2 regions of the Cupriavidus sp. SHE genome follow, and region 1 is predicted to be linked to the other one. Evidence: predicted binding sites of a transcription regulator. Region 1 holds the regulator's gene; the other holds the start of a gene.

Region 1 (7,972 bases):
ACATGCGACGCACTTCGCGGTTACGGCCTTCGGTCAGCGCCACGTGATACCACTGGTTCACGCCCTCGCCACCGCCATCGGCGATCCGCAGGAAGTTTGCCTCGCCATCATCGAGCTGAATGCCATGCAGCAGCCGCTGACGATCGGCTTCGGCCAGTTCGCCCAGCGTGCGCACTGCGTACTCGCGCTCCACGCCATAGCGCGGGTGCATGAAACGGTTCGCGATATCACCCGACGTGGTGAAAATCAGCAGCCCTTCGGTATTGAAGTCGAGGCGACCGACCGCGACCCACTTGCCGTTCTTGATGCGCGGGAGACTGTCGAAAACGGTCGGACGGCCTTCTGGATCCGACTGGCTGACGATCTCGCCGGAAGGCTTGTGATAGAGCAGCACCCGTGGAGGCTTGGTTGTCACCCTGCGGTGAATCAGCTTGCCGTTCACGCGGACCTGGTCGGTCGGCAGAATACGCTGGCCGATATGGGCAGGCAGGCCATTGACCGACACACGCCCCTGCAGGATCAGTTCTTCCATCTCGCGGCGTGAACCAAGTCCACCCTCCGCCAGCACCTTGTGCAGCTTGGGTGCGTCGTCGTCTGCGGACAGTTCGCGCACCGGCTTGGCCTTGGTGCGCGGCACGATCGTGTCTTCCTGATCGAACTGCTCGGAAATCACGAAACGGAACAGATCCTCGCCACCGGCAGCGGTCTTCGCGCCGCCCTTGCCGGCTTGTCGCCCGGGCTTGTCGCCCTGGCGCTGCTCGACACGCTGGTCACCCCTGTCAGCGCCCGGCTTGCCACCAGGCTGTTGGCCCTTGCGCTGACCACCCTTGTTGCGGCGACCCGGCTGTTGCGAGGCTGGCTTGTTGTCGCCATCAACCAGCGCCGCCTTGCGTTGCGGCTGCTGACGGCGCTTGCGAGCCCCCTGCGCGGGCTGATCCGATCGCGGCTGGCCAGCTTGCGCGTCGCCACCCGCCTCCTCGGCACCAGCAACTGCCTGCGTATCGGCGGCCGGCGCCGGCTTGCGACGCCCGCGGCCACGCGCGGGGGCGGCGGGCGTCGAAGCATCGCCGCTTTCGCCAGTCGACGAGGGCTCGACATCGTCGCGCCCCGTTTCCCGGCCATCGCGGTCCTGCCCCGCCTGGCGACGGGAAGCCACTAGATTGCGCAGGCCGCGGCGCAGCCCCTTGCGGCGGGGCGCGCCTTCGGCGCCGTTACCCTCGGGGGCAGCGCCGGTGTCGCCCGGCACGTCCGGCTGGCGGACGTCTTGGTCAGCGGAATCAGACAAAGTATTCACTATCGATGTTGCATGTTGTTCAGTTGGACACACGCTCGTCGTCGTCCTCGGTCGTCAGCGGCATATCACCGTCGCGAGCCGGAACTGCGGCGTCTTCCTGCGAGGAAGACTCTGTGTCCACATGGAATCCGTTGGCCTGGGCCACCGGCGCGTCATCGTCATGCCCATCACCCTCGGGCAACTGCGCGACGCTGTCGTTCTGTTCGTTTTCATTGCCGGCGGCATCGCTCGCGCCACCGGACAGATCTTCGGATTGCGGCTCGACCGACAACGACTCAACTGCCGGCTCGCCCGCCTCAGCCACCTCAACGGCAGCCTCCGAAAAGGCCTCCTCGTCACCAGCAGGCGGATTCGCCGTCGCGACCGCCTCGAAATCGATGGCCTGCTGATCCAGCAGAGCCGCCTGGGCCTGGGCCTGGGCATCCTCGAGCGGCGGTAACTCATCCAGCGAGCGCAGACCGAGGTCATCCAGAAATGCCTTGGTCGTTGCGTACAACGCGGGGCGGCCAGGCACGTCCCTGTGACCGATGACTTCGATCCAGTCCCGGTCCTCAAGCTTCTTGACCACTTCCGTGCTGACCGTCACGCCCCGGATCTCTTCGATGTCACCGCGCGTCACCGGCTGCCGATACGCGATGATCGCTAGCGTTTCCATCACGGCACGCGAGTACTTCGGCGGCTTCTCCGGATTGAGCCGGTCAAGAAACTCGCGCATCTCGGGACGGCTCTGGAACCGCCAGCCGCTGGCCAGGGCCACGAGCTCTACCCCGCGCTGCTGCCAGTCGTTGCGCAGCTCTTCGAGCAGAACCCGGATGGTGTCGGCACCGACGTCGTCGGCGAACAACCGTCGCAGATCACCAACGCGCAACGGCTCCTGCGCACAGATCAGCGCGGTCTCGAGGACGATCTTCGCCTCTTGGGTATTCATGTGATTGTGTGCAGCCTGTCTTTGCACCTGCTTCTGGACGAATCCTGAAGCACTGGAGATTGCAGATACAGCGAGGCCTGAGCCACCGCCATCTCATCGCGCAGCTAACTCGCAGCTTTTCGCAGCGCAGCCGTGCACCTCATTTTCTTTGCATCGAATTGCCGGGTCGTTCCGGCAGGAGATCGTCCGGGGCTGACAGACTGCGCCAGTCAACGGACCTCTTGCGTCGCACCCTCTCCCTTTTGGGGTGGACATTCACCTGGACAATCAGATCGCCAAGGCGGCAAGAAACAATCGATATCGGCCCAGGCAACTTCGCCTGGCACCGGCGCCACCTCTCCACACAGCCCCATCGGACTTTGGAACCAGATCTTCTGAACCGGATGAACTGTGGGGACGATCCTGGCAAGCCAGACCTGCCCAGACCCCCTGGGCACACACCCCAGATCGGGAATGCAGCCCCGGCGACGCCACGAGCGCATCGGAGCGCGATACCGTGGTTTCGCGATTGTATGGCATTCCAGCCCCGCCCTGCAACCAGCAAAAAAGTCTAGAACACGACGCAGAAGCCGTGATTGGCCAACGTATCGGGCAGCCAGACGGCGCGTGCGACACCCAGCGCCCCAAAACTGATCACAATAAGCGCGGCGCCCACTCGCACGCTGGGGCGGCGCGACAGTTGCCGCAGGTAGCCCGACAAACCCGAGATCACCAGCAGGTTCGGCAGCGTCCCGATGCCAAAGGCCGTCATGACAAGTGCCCCAGACGGCGCATTACCAGCCAACAGGGCGAGCGCGAGTGCGCCATACACCATACCGCAAGGCACCAGCCCCCAGGCCAGCCCCATCCCATAGCGCCGCATGATGGGCGCGTGCCGACGCAAGCGTAGCGGCATCTGCATACCCAGCGACGCGACGCCCTGAACGACATATGAGGCCGCCCGCGCCGCCAACCGCTCGAGCCATGTTGCCCGCATGACGCGGCCGCGCAACAACCACACCCCGGTCAGAACGAGCAACAGGCTGCCTGCACCGTAGAGCCAGCGCTGCACTGGCAGGTAGTCCTGCTTCCAGACTGTCGCGCCCACCGCCCCCATCAGCGCCCCAAGCAGCACATAGGTCGTGAGACGCCCGGCGTGCATGACCAGCAGTTCCAGCCACCAGTGAAACCGCGAGCGATGCACGACGTTAACGACCGCGACAGCGCCCCCGGACTGCCGTTGCTCGACAGCAATGGCAATTCCTCCACACATGGCTGCGCAATGCACGCCGCCAAGCAATGCAAGTGTAAAGACACTGAAAAGCACACCAAATGGCAACTGTTCCTCGCTTCTGCGTCACATCAAGCTGTAAAATGCCTGCATCGCGCCTCCATCGCAAGCGCATTCATGCGAGCACCATCAATTGCTTACCTCCATTCCCGTCACCGAGATGTCTCCGCGTTGCTCCACTTGCGCCATGGGCCAGCTTTGCCTTCCCGTGGGCATGTCGCAACAGGACCTCGCAAAGATGGACACGCTCGTACAGGAACGCGTTCGTGTTCACAAGGGCGAAACGCTCTATCGCATGGGCGAACCGCTTACCGCAGTCTATGCGATCCGCTTTGGCACATTGAAGACCCACGTGACCATGGAGGACGGACGCACGCAAATCACCGGCTTCCATTTGCCCGGTGAAGTCGTCGGGCTCGACGGCCTCGGCGAGATGCAGCATGCGTCCGATGCCACCGCGCTCGAGGACACCGAGGTCTGCGTCGTACGATTTGATGACCTGCAATCGCTGTCCGGCACCTTGCCTTCTCTCCAGCAGCAGTTCCTGCGACTGATGAGCAAGGAAATCTCGCAGGACCAGATCATGCTGATCACTCTTGGCTCGATGCGTGCCGAAGAGCGCCTGGCAGCATTTCTCGTCAACATGTCGGAGCGCCTGTCGATGCGCGGCTACTCGTCGAGCGAGTTCGTGCTGCGGATGAGCCGCGAAGAAATCGGCAGCTACCTTGGCCTCAAGCTCGAAACCGTGAGTCGGCTCTTCTCTCGATTCGCCGAAGCCGGCCTGATTCAGATTCGCCAACGACACGTGAAACTCGTGGACATGGAAGGCATCAGGCAGGTCTATAGCCGAAACTGCTAACGAACCTCCTAGCCTGGAAAACGGCCGCACCGGGAACTCAGCGCCCGGTGCGGCCGTTTTGCTTTCTACCTGCACTCGATCCATTACTCGAGTTCGTCGGTCTCCTCGAGCTTGGTTGGCATGGTGTATAGCGTCAGCCCGCTGGACAACGCGCAAAACAACCACGCCACCAGGAAGCCAATCGTGTAGACCGCCTCACGAGACGCTTCCACCTGGTGCCCGAAGAACGTGAGATCGCCCGGATCAACGACCGAAAATACGGTGGCGGTGGCCGCTCCGCCCATCAGAAACGCCGGCCAAAGTACCCACATCAGCCAGCGGAGTCTCATGGGCGCCTCGCAGCCGGCGACGCCACATGCTCCGCCCCCGTTTTCTCTACGACCAGGCCATGACGCTCCACGCCGGAAACCGGCAAATCCGGATGCGTGTTGGCGAGCCAGATGGTCACGCCGCAGCCAATAATTGCAAGCAACGGACCGCTCATCAAAAGCCACGGCCACGGTTCCCTGTACCAGGGCTTGGACTGTTGGGATGTCATTGCGCTCTCCTTGTTTGCTGCCATTTCACCCTCAGCATCACAGATTGCGGGGAACAATGAAACTCGTGGATTGCCTGATATGCGCGTCTCGGCCGTCCTCGCCCTCCGCCGTCACCGTTACGTTGATCTTATGCGTGCCTTCCTTGGCATCGTCGATCGGCACGCGAATGCGAATCGGCAACAACCGGTTGGACGTTGGCTGCATGGCCTCGGCGGACTTATCATACTCGACCGTCAGTCCAGTCAGGTCATCGCCTTCAGCCTCCACGCGAATCCGCATCGGCGCTTCCGTGGTGTTGATCACCTGGAGCCGATAGACGTTCTCGATCCAGCGACCCTCCACTTCCCGGCCCAGCGCGCCGCGATCCCGAATGATGTCGACCTTGATCGGCGAGCGCACTGCCAGCGACGCGACGAAGCCCGCCGCCAGAACCAACCAGATCAGCGTATAGATGATCGTGCGTGGTCGCAGCAGCCGCTTGCGCGCGTCGGATGTCGACAGGGACTTGCGCATCGCATTTTCCGACGTGTATCGGATCAGTCCGCGCGGGTACTCCATCTTGTCCATGACCAAATTGCACGCGTCGATACAGGCGCCGCAACCGATGCACTCGTACTGGAGGCCATCACGAATATCGATACCGGTCGGACACACCTGCACGCAGATACTGCAATTCACGCAATCGCCAATGCCAGCAGCATGGCGATCGGTCTTGCGGGAACGGCTACCACGCGGCTCTCCACGACCCACGTCATAGGTCACGACATAGGTATCGCGGTCGACCATCACGCTCTGGAAACGCGCATAGGGGCACATGTACTTGCACACCTGCTCGCGCATGAATCCGGCGTTGCCCCAGGTCGCAAACGCGTAGAACAGCATCCAGAAACTCTGCCAGGGTCCGAGCGTGAAATGCAGGACCTCGCTACCAAGCTCCCGAATCGGCGCGAAATATCCAATAAACGTGAAGCCCGTCCACAGTGCGATCAGCACCCAGAGCACATGCTTGGTCGCCTTGATTCGCAGCTTGCGCAGGCTCCAGGGATCGCCGTCAAGTCGGATCCGCGCGATGCGATCCCCTTCGACATGTCGCTCGATCCACATGAATATTTCTGTGTAGACCGTCTGGGGACAGGCGTAGCCGCAGAACAGGCGTCCGGCGATGGCTGTGAACAGGAATAGCGATAGCGCAGAAATGACCAGCAGCACGGCAAGATAGATCACATCCTGCGGCCACAGCACGAGACCGAAGATGTAGAACTTGCGCGCACCGAGATCGAACAGCACGGCCTGGCGATCATTCCACTGCAGCCAGGGTGTTCCGTAGTAAATCAACTGCGTCAGGATGACCAGCCACACGCGCCAGCTCGAAAACGCGCCAGAGGTCGAGCGCGGATAGATCTTGCGGCGGACCTCATACAGCGCTTCCTCGGTGGTCTCTGCCCCTTTGGGGGGCGGCGCGGGACGCCAAGTGTTGCCGTTACGATCGCTCGACGACTGGCTTGCAGACGGATCGTTCGAGGCGTGATCGTCCGAGTGATCGGGGGCGTTAAGGGGCGCGCTCATCGTGTTGCCCTCACGCCCCGGTGGGCGGCACGCCGCCCGGCCCCGGGGCAGTTAGTCATTTTGCAGCGCCTCCCGTATTCGAGAGTCCCCATACATATGCGGTCAGCATGCGGATGCGCTCAGGCGTCAGAATCTCCTCATGCGCCGGCATATGACCGTTATGTCCCTTAAGAATTGCATCGACGATCGTCGCTTCCGAGCTGCCGTACAACCACGTGTTGTCGGTCAGGTTCGGCGCGCCGAGTGCCTGGTTGCCCTTGCCGTTGGCGCCGTGGCAGGCCGCGCAGGTCGACTTGAAGGTGCTTTCGCCACGCGATGCACGAATCGGATCCGACGACAGACCAGACAGCGAACGCACGTACTGCGCGGTATCGCCGGCCTGCTTCGCATCGATCGTGCTGGCAAACGACGGCATTACGCCATTGCGGCCCTTGGTGATCGTCTGCTGGATCGTCTCCGGCTCGCCACCGTAGAGCCAATCGTTGTCGGTCAGGTTGGGGAAGCCTCGGCTGCCACGCGCATCCGAACCGTGGCACTGCGCGCAGTAGTTCAGGAACAACCGTTGGCCGATCTCGCGTGCATCAGGATCCGCCGCCACCTGCTTGATATCCATGTTCAGATACTTGGCGTAGATCTGGTGCTGCGTTTTCTCGGCCGCTTCGCGGTGAGCTGCGAGTTCGCCCTGCGTCGAGAACTTGAGCATACCAGCGTACGATCCCAGACCCGGATACAACGCCAGGTAACCAAGACCGAAGATGCAGGCCAGCAGGAACATCCACATCCACCAACGTGGCAGCGGGTTGTTCAGTTCGCGCAGGTCACCATCCCAGACATGACCAGTGTCATCCGTGGTGCTGACACCTTTCGGCATCTTGCGTTGGGAGAACAGCAGCCAGACACACCAGACGATCCCGATGAGCGCGATGGCCGCGATGTAATAACTCCAGAAATCGGAAATGAAATCGCTCATGGCTGTGGGTTCCGGCTTGTAGTTGTGGTTTCGTCAGGCAGGGCAAACGGCAACATCGCCGATTCCTGATTGGCGGCCTGGCGGCCGCCCGACCATGCCCACCAGCAGATGCCAATGAACGTCAGCATCGACACGACGGTTGCAATTGCGGTCACGATCGCCATGGCATCACTCCTTCGCCGGCGCCGGAGCCGCCGCCGAGTCAACGCGCACATTGCGGCGATTCAGGCCAAGTCCCTGCAGATACGCCACCAGCGCATCTTCTTCCGTCTTGCCCGCCAGCTCTTCAGACGCACGAGCAATCTCTTCGTCCTTGTACGGCACACCCAGGCGCTTCAGCGCGTGCATGCGTGCCTGGATGTCGTTGGTGGGCAACTGCGTCTTTTCCAGCCACGGGTACGAAGGCATCACCGACTCGGGAACCACATCACGCGGATTGCGCAGGTGGATCCGCTGCCAGTCGTCCGAATAACGGCCGCCAACGCGCGCGAGATCCGGACCGGTACGCTTCGAGCCCCAGAGGAACGGGTGGTCATACACCGACTC
Region 2 (7,972 bases), on a different contig from region 1:
GGGTACCGGGCAATCGCGTGCCAGGCTTTCCGCAACGCTGCCCAGCAGCATGCGCTTCAGCCCATGCCGGCCATGCGTGCCGATGACGACGATATCCGCACCGCAATCACGCGCGTACTCGTTGACCCGATCGGCCACGTTTCCCATGGTCGCGAGATCGTCGATCAGGGTTTCATGATGCTGCAATCCGACAGCCCCGGCCGCTTCGGCGCCTTCCTGAAGAATGGACTCGCCACCCGCAATGAGCTGTGGCCGAAAGTCCCCGAAGTCGCCATAGCCGAAGTCATATTGCAGGAAGCTGTAATCGATGACGTGCAGGATCTCGAGTTCCGCGTGACACGCGCTGGCCAGGCTGATCGCTTCACTCAGGGCGCGGCGCGCGCACGGGCTATCGTCGATGGCAACAAGAACATGTTGATGCATGGTTGACGTCCTCTTGATGTCTTTTTGATGGTGACGAGGCAATGATCGGGCTCAGCGCGCGTCAAGTGCCTCCCGGTCCAACAGGGTGATCTGCTTGCCATTGACGCGGATGAGGCCTTCCTGCTGGAGGCGGGACAAGGTGCGGCTGACCGTTTCCAGTGTGATGCCCAGGTGGCTGCCAATGTCCTCCCTGGTCATGCGCAAACTGAAGTCCAGCGGCGAGTACCCGCGGCGCCCGAGCCGGTCCGACACGTTGAGGAGGAAGGAGGCAACGCGCTGCTCGGCGGTCAGGTTGCCGAGCAGCACCATCTGTCCAGTCTCCCGAACGATCTCAGCACTCATGATCCGGTGAACGTGCTGCTGCAGGGACTTGATCTCCCGGCAAAGCGCCTCCAGGAGGTGGAACGGAATCACGCACACGGTGCTGTCCTCGAGGGCGATCGCATCGCAGGTATGCGATTCCGTGGCAATGCCGTCCAGGCCAAGGGTTTCGCCGGGCAGGAAGAAGCCAGATACATACTCCCGCCCGCTCTGATGTGCCACGACGGTCTTGAACGAACCTGAGCGCAAGGCATAGATGTTCTGGAACAGGTCTCCGGTGCTGTAGAGCAATTGGCCCTGCTTCACCTTGCGCCAGTTGCGCACGGCCGCGCCCAAGCGCTCGACATCTGTCTGATCCAGGTTGGATGCCATGCAAAGGTGCCGCAGCATGCAGGTGGAGCATTGGGCGGTGGCCGCCGCCGGCTTGCCCGGGATAGGGCGCGAATGCGCCGTCTGAGTCAGGGGGGCGTCATCGACCGTCAGTGCAGCCGATGTGGATAGACCAGCTTCGAACATCATTGTCTCCTTGCCAGCGGCCGGCTGGCGTACTGCGGGTTCGCACGTCTGAAGCGCGCTTGCCCCGCCGGTTACAGCTCCCGTCTTTGCAGAACCGCATCCGCCATCGTCAGCAGCAGGGCGCGCAGTTCCACAACCTCGAGAGTCTTGTCAAAGCAGTACTTGCCTCCCGCCAGCAGACACGCGCGACGCATCTGTGGCGTCCCTTCGTTGGCGAGCACGATCAGCGTGCTTTCCGGCAATGCCCCAGCCAGCGAGCGAATCCGCATCAGGGAATCGCCTTCCAAAGCGTTCAGGCCGATCAGCACGACATCCGGGCGCAGTGCCATGAGTTGAGGCACATCGGCTTCCGCATCGGTCCCCGCGCCCGTCACGCACAGGCCGTCAAGGGTCTTCAGCATCTGCAGCTGCCGCGTCCGGACAGCCGGCGTTCGTTCAATCAGATACACGGTAAGGCTGGTAGTTTCGGTGCATAGCGTCATGGGTTCAGTATCGTGGTCGCCCAGTCCTTGCGAAAGCAGGCGGCGCTGAGAGTCTCGTCAGGGCTGGAGGCCGCTCTGTCAGTCTTCCCTGACGGTCGCGTGGGGTTCCGGGAGGCCATGCCTGCCCGCTCTCCCGATGCATCGTTGCCTTGATACAGAACAACCTGGGGGCCTAGGTGAGTGCCAAGCTGAAGACCATCACTCCGAGCGTTTCGCCCGACATCGGTTGGGCGTCCCGGATGGGCTCGCGTCCTACTTAAAGGAGATCGAGATGAAGGTCGATGAAGTGTTTTCCCGGGAGGCGGTGCATATCCCTCTTTCCTGCACAATGCAGGAGGCAGCGGTGCAGATGCGGGACAAGCATGTGGGCGCGCTGATTGTGACGGAGCCTGCGCCTGCGGGCGAGCGCGTGGTCGGTATGCTGACGGATCGGGACATCGTGCTCCAGGCCACCGCGGCCGTCACCGATCCTGGCCGGACGGCCATCGCGGACGTGATGACACCGGGGCTGGTTACCATCGCACGACAGGCGACCGTACATGACGCCATGCAGTTGATGCTGTCGCATGGCTTGCGTCGGCTGGGCGTGCTCGACGGGGACGCGGTGGCCGGCGTGATATCGATGGACGACATTCTTGGTGCGATGGCAGCGGACTGGGGGATGCTTGCCACACTGGTCCGCAATGAACAGGAGCGGGAGCGCACCGGCCATGCGCAGTCGCCGCTTCGCGTTTGACCCGGCGTGCCCCCTGCTGAGCCACTCTGACTGGAGACCGCCGTGACACATCCAATCGTTTCCTCGGATTCCGGCGTGGAGTATCTGAAGCTGCCTGCCCCCATGACCGACGGCGGAATGTCGCTGCTGGGAGCGTTGCATCAGAGGCGCTCCGCCAGGACCTTCGCGCCGACGCCCCTGGATACCGTGACGCTGTCCACCCTGCTGTGGGCCGCATTCGGCGTCAACCGGCCCGATACCGGTCATCGCACCGCGCCATCGGCCCGCAACTGGCAGGAAATCGAACTTTACCTCGCCATGCCGGACGGGCTCTATGTACTGGAGCCGGCTGACTGGCGGCTCAGGCTGGTGGTCGGAGAAGACCTGCGTGCAGCCACAGGGTTGCAGGACTTTGTCGCGGGCGCGCCCTTGAACATCGTCTATGTGAGCCGGCTATCGAAGCTTGACGAGACGGACAAGCCATTGCGGCAGTTCTATACGGCGCTGGATACGGGTTTCATCAGCCAGAACGTCTATCTGTTTCGCGCCGCGTTTGGCCTGGTCACGGTCGCGCGGGGACTGCTGGACCGCCGGGCGCTGGCCGTGGCAATGCGGCTCGATGCGGACCAGCGGGTTGCCCTGGCCCAGAGCGTTGGCCATTCGGGCTAATGCCGGGCAACGTACCGGAACAAGGGAGCGTCATGCCATTTACCGACAGGGCCGACGCTGCCAGGCAACTGGCCAGCGCGCTCAAACACTATGCGGGCAAGCATCCGCTTGTGCTGGCCATACCGCGCGGCGCGGTGCCGATGGGCGTCATCATTGCCCGCGCCCTCGGTGGCGATCTTGACGTCGTGCTGGTGCGCAAGCTTGGCGCGCCTGGCAACCCCGAGTTCGCCGTCGGCGCAGTGGATGAAAGCGGATGGACGTACCTCGCCCTGCATGCGGATATGGCCGGTGCGGACAGTCTGTACCTGGACTGCGAGCGCACCGCCCAACTGGAATTGCTGCGCCGTCGCCGGGCCAAGTATACGCCGGGCCGCGAGCCGGTCAGTGCTGCAGGACGGCTGGTCATCGTGGTGGACGACGGCCTGGCGACGGGCGCGTCGATGATTGCCGCCTTGCACGCGATCCGTGAACAGAGGCCCTCGCGCCTGGTGTGCGCGGTGCCGGTGGCGCCACCGGAGACACTGCGGCGCCTGGACCAATACGCGGATGAGGTGGTGTGCCTCGAATTGCCGAGGCATTTCAGGGCAGTTGGCGAGTTCTACCGGACGTTTCCGCAGGTCGAGGACGAGCAGGTGATTGCCTGCCTGAACCCCCATTGAAGGTGGAACGTGTCGTCCGAAGACTCCAATCCCCCGCATGCGGCCGCCGGTGAATCCCGAACGCTCACAGGTATCGCGGGCATCCTGCTGCTGGCCTACAAGCTCCTGGTCAACGATCGCGCCAAGTTCAGCGGTTTGCTGGTGGGCCTTACGTTCTCGGTGTTCCTGATGATCGAGATGACTTCGCTGTTCGCGGGCGTACTGAACCGCTCGTCGTCAACGGTGTTCAACATCGGCGCCAGCATCTGGATCATGGACCCGGCTGTCAACACGGTTGCCAATACGATCGGCATGCCGGACTACGTGCTCGACGCCGTACGCAGCATCGACGGCGTGCGTTTTGCGGTGCCGCTGTACTCGGGCGGGGCGCTCGTGCGGCTCCGGAGCGGTACCTATCAGCCCGTCACCGTGATCGGCATCGATGACACCAGCCTGTTCGGCCGGCCCAGCGTCATTCGGGGCAGCATCGAGGACCTGTTTGCCGAAAACGCCTTTCTGGTCGTCAAAGACGCCGAGTATTCGAAGCTGGAGAATCCCGGCGTCGGCACGGATTTCGAGATCAACGACCATCGTGGCGTGATTGTCGGCATTGCCGAGGTGTCGACCAGCGGGCTGTTTGGCATCCCGACGCTTTACACGACCTACCAGCGTGCAATCCAGTACCTGCCGACCACTCGCTACACGATCTCGTACATCTTGGTGGAACCGAAATCCCCGGCGGACACCGTGCGCATCCAGCGCGCGGTGAACCGACTCGGCTACCTGGCGCTGACGAAGGAGCAGTTCGTCGCACGGATTTCGGACTTCTACAAGTACCAGGCGGGACTGGGTACCAACATCCTGCTGATGACCGTCATCAGCTTCATTGTCGGCCTGTCGATCTCCGGGCAGACCTTCTACACGTTCATCGTGGAGAACCTGGACAAGTTCGGTGCGCTCAAGGCGATCGGTGCCAAGGGGCACGAGCTGGTGACGATGATCCTGTTCCAGGCGACATTCGTGGCGTTGACGGGATACGGACTGGGCATCGGCCTGTGCGCGATCCTGATTGCGCTGGCGCGGCTGAAGATCCCCGACTACGCCGCGGTGATCACCTTCTACAACCTGGGGCTGGCGCTGGCCATGGTGATCGTGATTGCCGGGTTCTCCGGCTATATCGGTGTGCGCAAGGTGTTGCGCATCGACCCGTTCGACATCTTCCGGGGGTGATCATGTCGGACGTTGCGATCTCCGCACATGGCATCGAAAAATGGTTTGGCGAGGGCGAGGCCCGCACCCATGCGCTGCGCAATGTCAGTTTTGATGCGTATTTTGGTGAGATGCTGTTTATCGTCGGACCGTCCGGAAGCGGCAAGACCACGCTCCTGAGCGTCATTTCAGGCATCCTGCGCCCCGACGATGGGCGCGTGATCATCGACGGCGTCGATGTCTGGCACCTCGATGACGACGAACTGGCTGCCTTTCGGCTGGCCAAGATCGGGTTCGTGTTCCAGGACTATCACCTGTTTCCGCGCCTGACGACACTGGAGAACGTTGCCATTCCGCTGGTCCTGCGCCGGTATGACTGGCATGAGGCGCAGGCGGAGGCGCGGAAGTATCTCCGGATCGTCGGGCTGGAAAACCGGGCACAACTGCCGCCGGTCAAGCTCAGCGGTGGCGAGCAGCAGCGTGTCGCCATCGCACGGGCCATCGTCAGCCAGCCCGACATCCTGATCCTGGATGAACCCACCGCCTCGCTCGATGGCGAAACCGGTCGCATGATCATGGCCCAAGTAGTCTATTTGGATGATGCGCACGTCACGGGCAAATGCCATCCTTCCCAATGAATGCTGCACGTTGAGTCAATGTTCGTTCTGCCGCGACCTCCTCTGGCCCGCGGCTTTTTTTTTGCCGTCCCTTCGGCTTCCACCTGCAGACCTTTGCCCCAGCCCCGTTGTGAGCCCAAATCGCCTTGACTGTGTCTCCGGTCAGCATGAACAGAGTCTTCGGCGGCCATGTCGAAGGCAATCCAGGTGCTGTGGTATCGGTTTCGCTGGCGCCAGATGGCACCCGCCGCAGCACTTTGTCAACTCGCTAACCTCATCGCAATTGCCGATGTCTGGCTTCGGCAAGCTACATGCGTGTGTCCCATGAACGAACGACCGCTCATGTAGCTGACGCGGACATTCAAATTCCACCTCGCCATCGTCCGAGATGGGTCGGTAGCCGCCTTCCGCGTCAGAAAGTCTTTGCCTGGATAGGCGGCGGGCCGAGACAGGCCAGTAGCGCGCAAATGGGGCGTTGCCCGATAGCGGTCATTGGGCGGCGGCGTGCTACTCGTTGGTGTCTCAACCGGGTTCTGTCGCAGTAAGCGAGGGAGGACGTGAAGAGCAGCTGAGGCGCTGAGGCTTATGCTGCCAGGGAATAGAATTGCTCTGCTGCGGAGGGACTGCTCCCTTCAAGGCGTTGCATCTGCCCCTTGGCAAGCATATGCATCAATTCGATGCCGCCCAGCAGGATACGCGCACAGCGAAAGTCCTTGAACCCCAGCATCGGCCGAGTCAGGCGCTTGATGGCCCGATGGTCCTGCTCGACGATGTTGTTCAGGTATTTGACTTGCCGAACGCCGATGGGCGCTTCCCGCTCTGCGTTGATGTCGTGCAGGGCTGCCAGGTTAGTCGGACTGCCGTCGATGGTGACCGTTTCAGGCTGGCCGTGCTGGGCGATGGCCTTCTCGAAGAAACGCCGCGCTGCAGCCTTGTCGCGCTGGGCGCGCAGCAGAAAATCGATGGTATGGCCCGCCTTGTCGACCGCCCGGTACAGGTACTTCCACTGGCCGCGCACCAGGATGTAGGTCTCGTCCATGCGCCAGCTTTGGCCCACCGGCCGCTTGCGCTGGCGGAAAATCTTGTTCAGTGCCGGCAGTAGCTTGAGCGCCCAGCGGTGCACGGTCGAGTGGTCAACCGAGATGCCGCGCTCGGCCATCATCTGCTCGAGATGGCGCAGGCTCAGCGGGTAGGCCACGTACCATCGCACGCAGGTCAGCATCACGTCCAACGGGAAGTGCAAACGCTTCAAGACCTTCGCCACTTCCGGATTCATGGCCGATCAACCCTGCTGCTTTTGAGATCTGACTATTCTAACGGCGGCTTAGTGCGACAGAACCACTAACCGCGTCGGGCACGCCATCGTCTATGGCGTGTCGGACAATCGCGTCAAGTGGGTCGACAATACCAAGGCGGCGTTCCTCGGCTTCAGGCCCGAGGATAGTTCGATCGACTTCGAGCACCTGTTCCCCGTTTCCGCGCCGACCCGTGATCTCAATGATCCGACCCAGCGCTTCCAGGGTGGCCCGTTTGTGCTGGCCGGACCGATGGAGCCGGACGCCTGATCATGTCGACGTCTTGCAACGTGGAGCGCGTAGGCGCTCCGAACCAGGCGCCCGACGCCGTCGGTGAAAGTCCGATCTGGCGCGCGGCGGAAGGCGCGCTGTACTGGGTCGATATTCCGGCGCAGAGGATCGTGCGCCTGCACGCCGAGTCAGGCGCGCGCACGGAATGGCTGCTGCCGGAGAAGGTCGCATGCATCGCCTTCGACCGCAATGGCGCCGTGCTCGCGGGCATGGAGACTGGCCTGTTCGCAGTGAACCTGTCGGCGCCGGCATCGGTGCGCAAGCTCGTCGCACCAGAGTTCGCGGCGACGAACATGCGCTTCAACGATGGACGCTGCGATCGGCAGGGACGTTTCTGGGCGGGAACGATGGTGCAGGACATGGCCGCCGCGAATCCGGCTGGTGCGCTCTATCGCTACGATGCCGATGGCGTGCTGTCGCGGCCGGTGGTCGATCGGCTGATCGTGCAGAACGGTCTGGCGTGGTCTCCCGATGGCGGCACCATGTACCTGTCCGACTCGCATCCGTCGCGCCGTCTGATCTGGGCGTTTGACTACGACATCGATACTGGCGTGCCACGCAACCGCCGTGTGTTTGCCGATTTGCACGAGCATGCGGGCCGTCCCGACGGCGCGGCCGTCGATGCCGAAGGTTGCTACTGGATCTGTGCCAACGATGCCGGCCTGTTGCTGCGCTTCACGCCGGAAGGCAAGCTCGACCGCAGCATTCCGGTGCCCGCGAAGAAGCCTGCCATGTGCGCGTTTGGCGGACCCGACCTGGCCACGCTGTTTGTCACGTCGATCCGTCCGCCCGTCGA

Evidence for each region. The regulator FNR, encoded in region 1, switches genes on or off when oxygen is low (the NO sensors DNR and NnrR bind a similar motif). The targets are predictions, from matches to a motif close to TTGATNNNNATCAA.
Region 2: RN01_RS30675 (cyclic nucleotide-binding/CBS domain-containing protein) is a predicted target of FNR. The motif match lies at 1,892-1,905, and genes of this name have one in related genera.

The regions. Positions count from the first base shown of each region.
Region 1 is NZ_JWMB01000025.1:117,279-125,250, reverse strand. It holds gene rluB (23S rRNA pseudouridine(2605) synthase RluB) at 1-1,285, opposite strand, end outside; gene scpB (SMC-Scp complex subunit ScpB) at 1,314-2,222, opposite strand; gene RN01_RS14155 (sulfite exporter TauE/SafE family protein) at 2,773-3,540, opposite strand; gene fnr (fumarate/nitrate reduction transcriptional regulator Fnr) at 3,626-4,351, shown strand; gene RN01_RS14145 (hypothetical protein) at 4,435-4,680, opposite strand; gene RN01_RS14140 (membrane protein) at 4,677-4,913, opposite strand; gene ccoG (cytochrome c oxidase accessory protein CcoG) at 4,927-6,456, opposite strand; gene ccoP (cytochrome-c oxidase, cbb3-type subunit III) at 6,512-7,426, opposite strand; gene RN01_RS14125 (cbb3-type cytochrome oxidase subunit III) at 7,423-7,590, opposite strand; gene ccoO (cytochrome-c oxidase, cbb3-type subunit II) at 7,595-7,972, opposite strand, start outside.
Region 2 is NZ_JWMB01000086.1:145-8,116, forward strand. It holds gene RN01_RS30660 (universal stress protein) at 1-465, opposite strand, end outside; gene RN01_RS30665 (helix-turn-helix domain-containing protein) at 475-1,260, opposite strand; gene RN01_RS30670 (hypothetical protein) at 1,332-1,661, opposite strand; gene RN01_RS30675 (cyclic nucleotide-binding/CBS domain-containing protein) at 2,014-2,478, shown strand; gene RN01_RS30680 (nitroreductase family protein) at 2,521-3,126, shown strand; gene RN01_RS30685 (phosphoribosyltransferase) at 3,159-3,785, shown strand; gene RN01_RS30690 (FtsX-like permease family protein) at 3,858-4,994, shown strand; gene RN01_RS30695 (ABC transporter ATP-binding protein) at 4,997-5,611, shown strand; gene RN01_RS30700 (IS6 family transposase) at 6,174-6,866, opposite strand; partial or broken gene RN01_RS30705 (NAD(P)-dependent oxidoreductase) at 6,919-7,155, shown strand; gene RN01_RS30710 (SMP-30/gluconolactonase/LRE family protein) at 7,158-7,972, shown strand, end outside.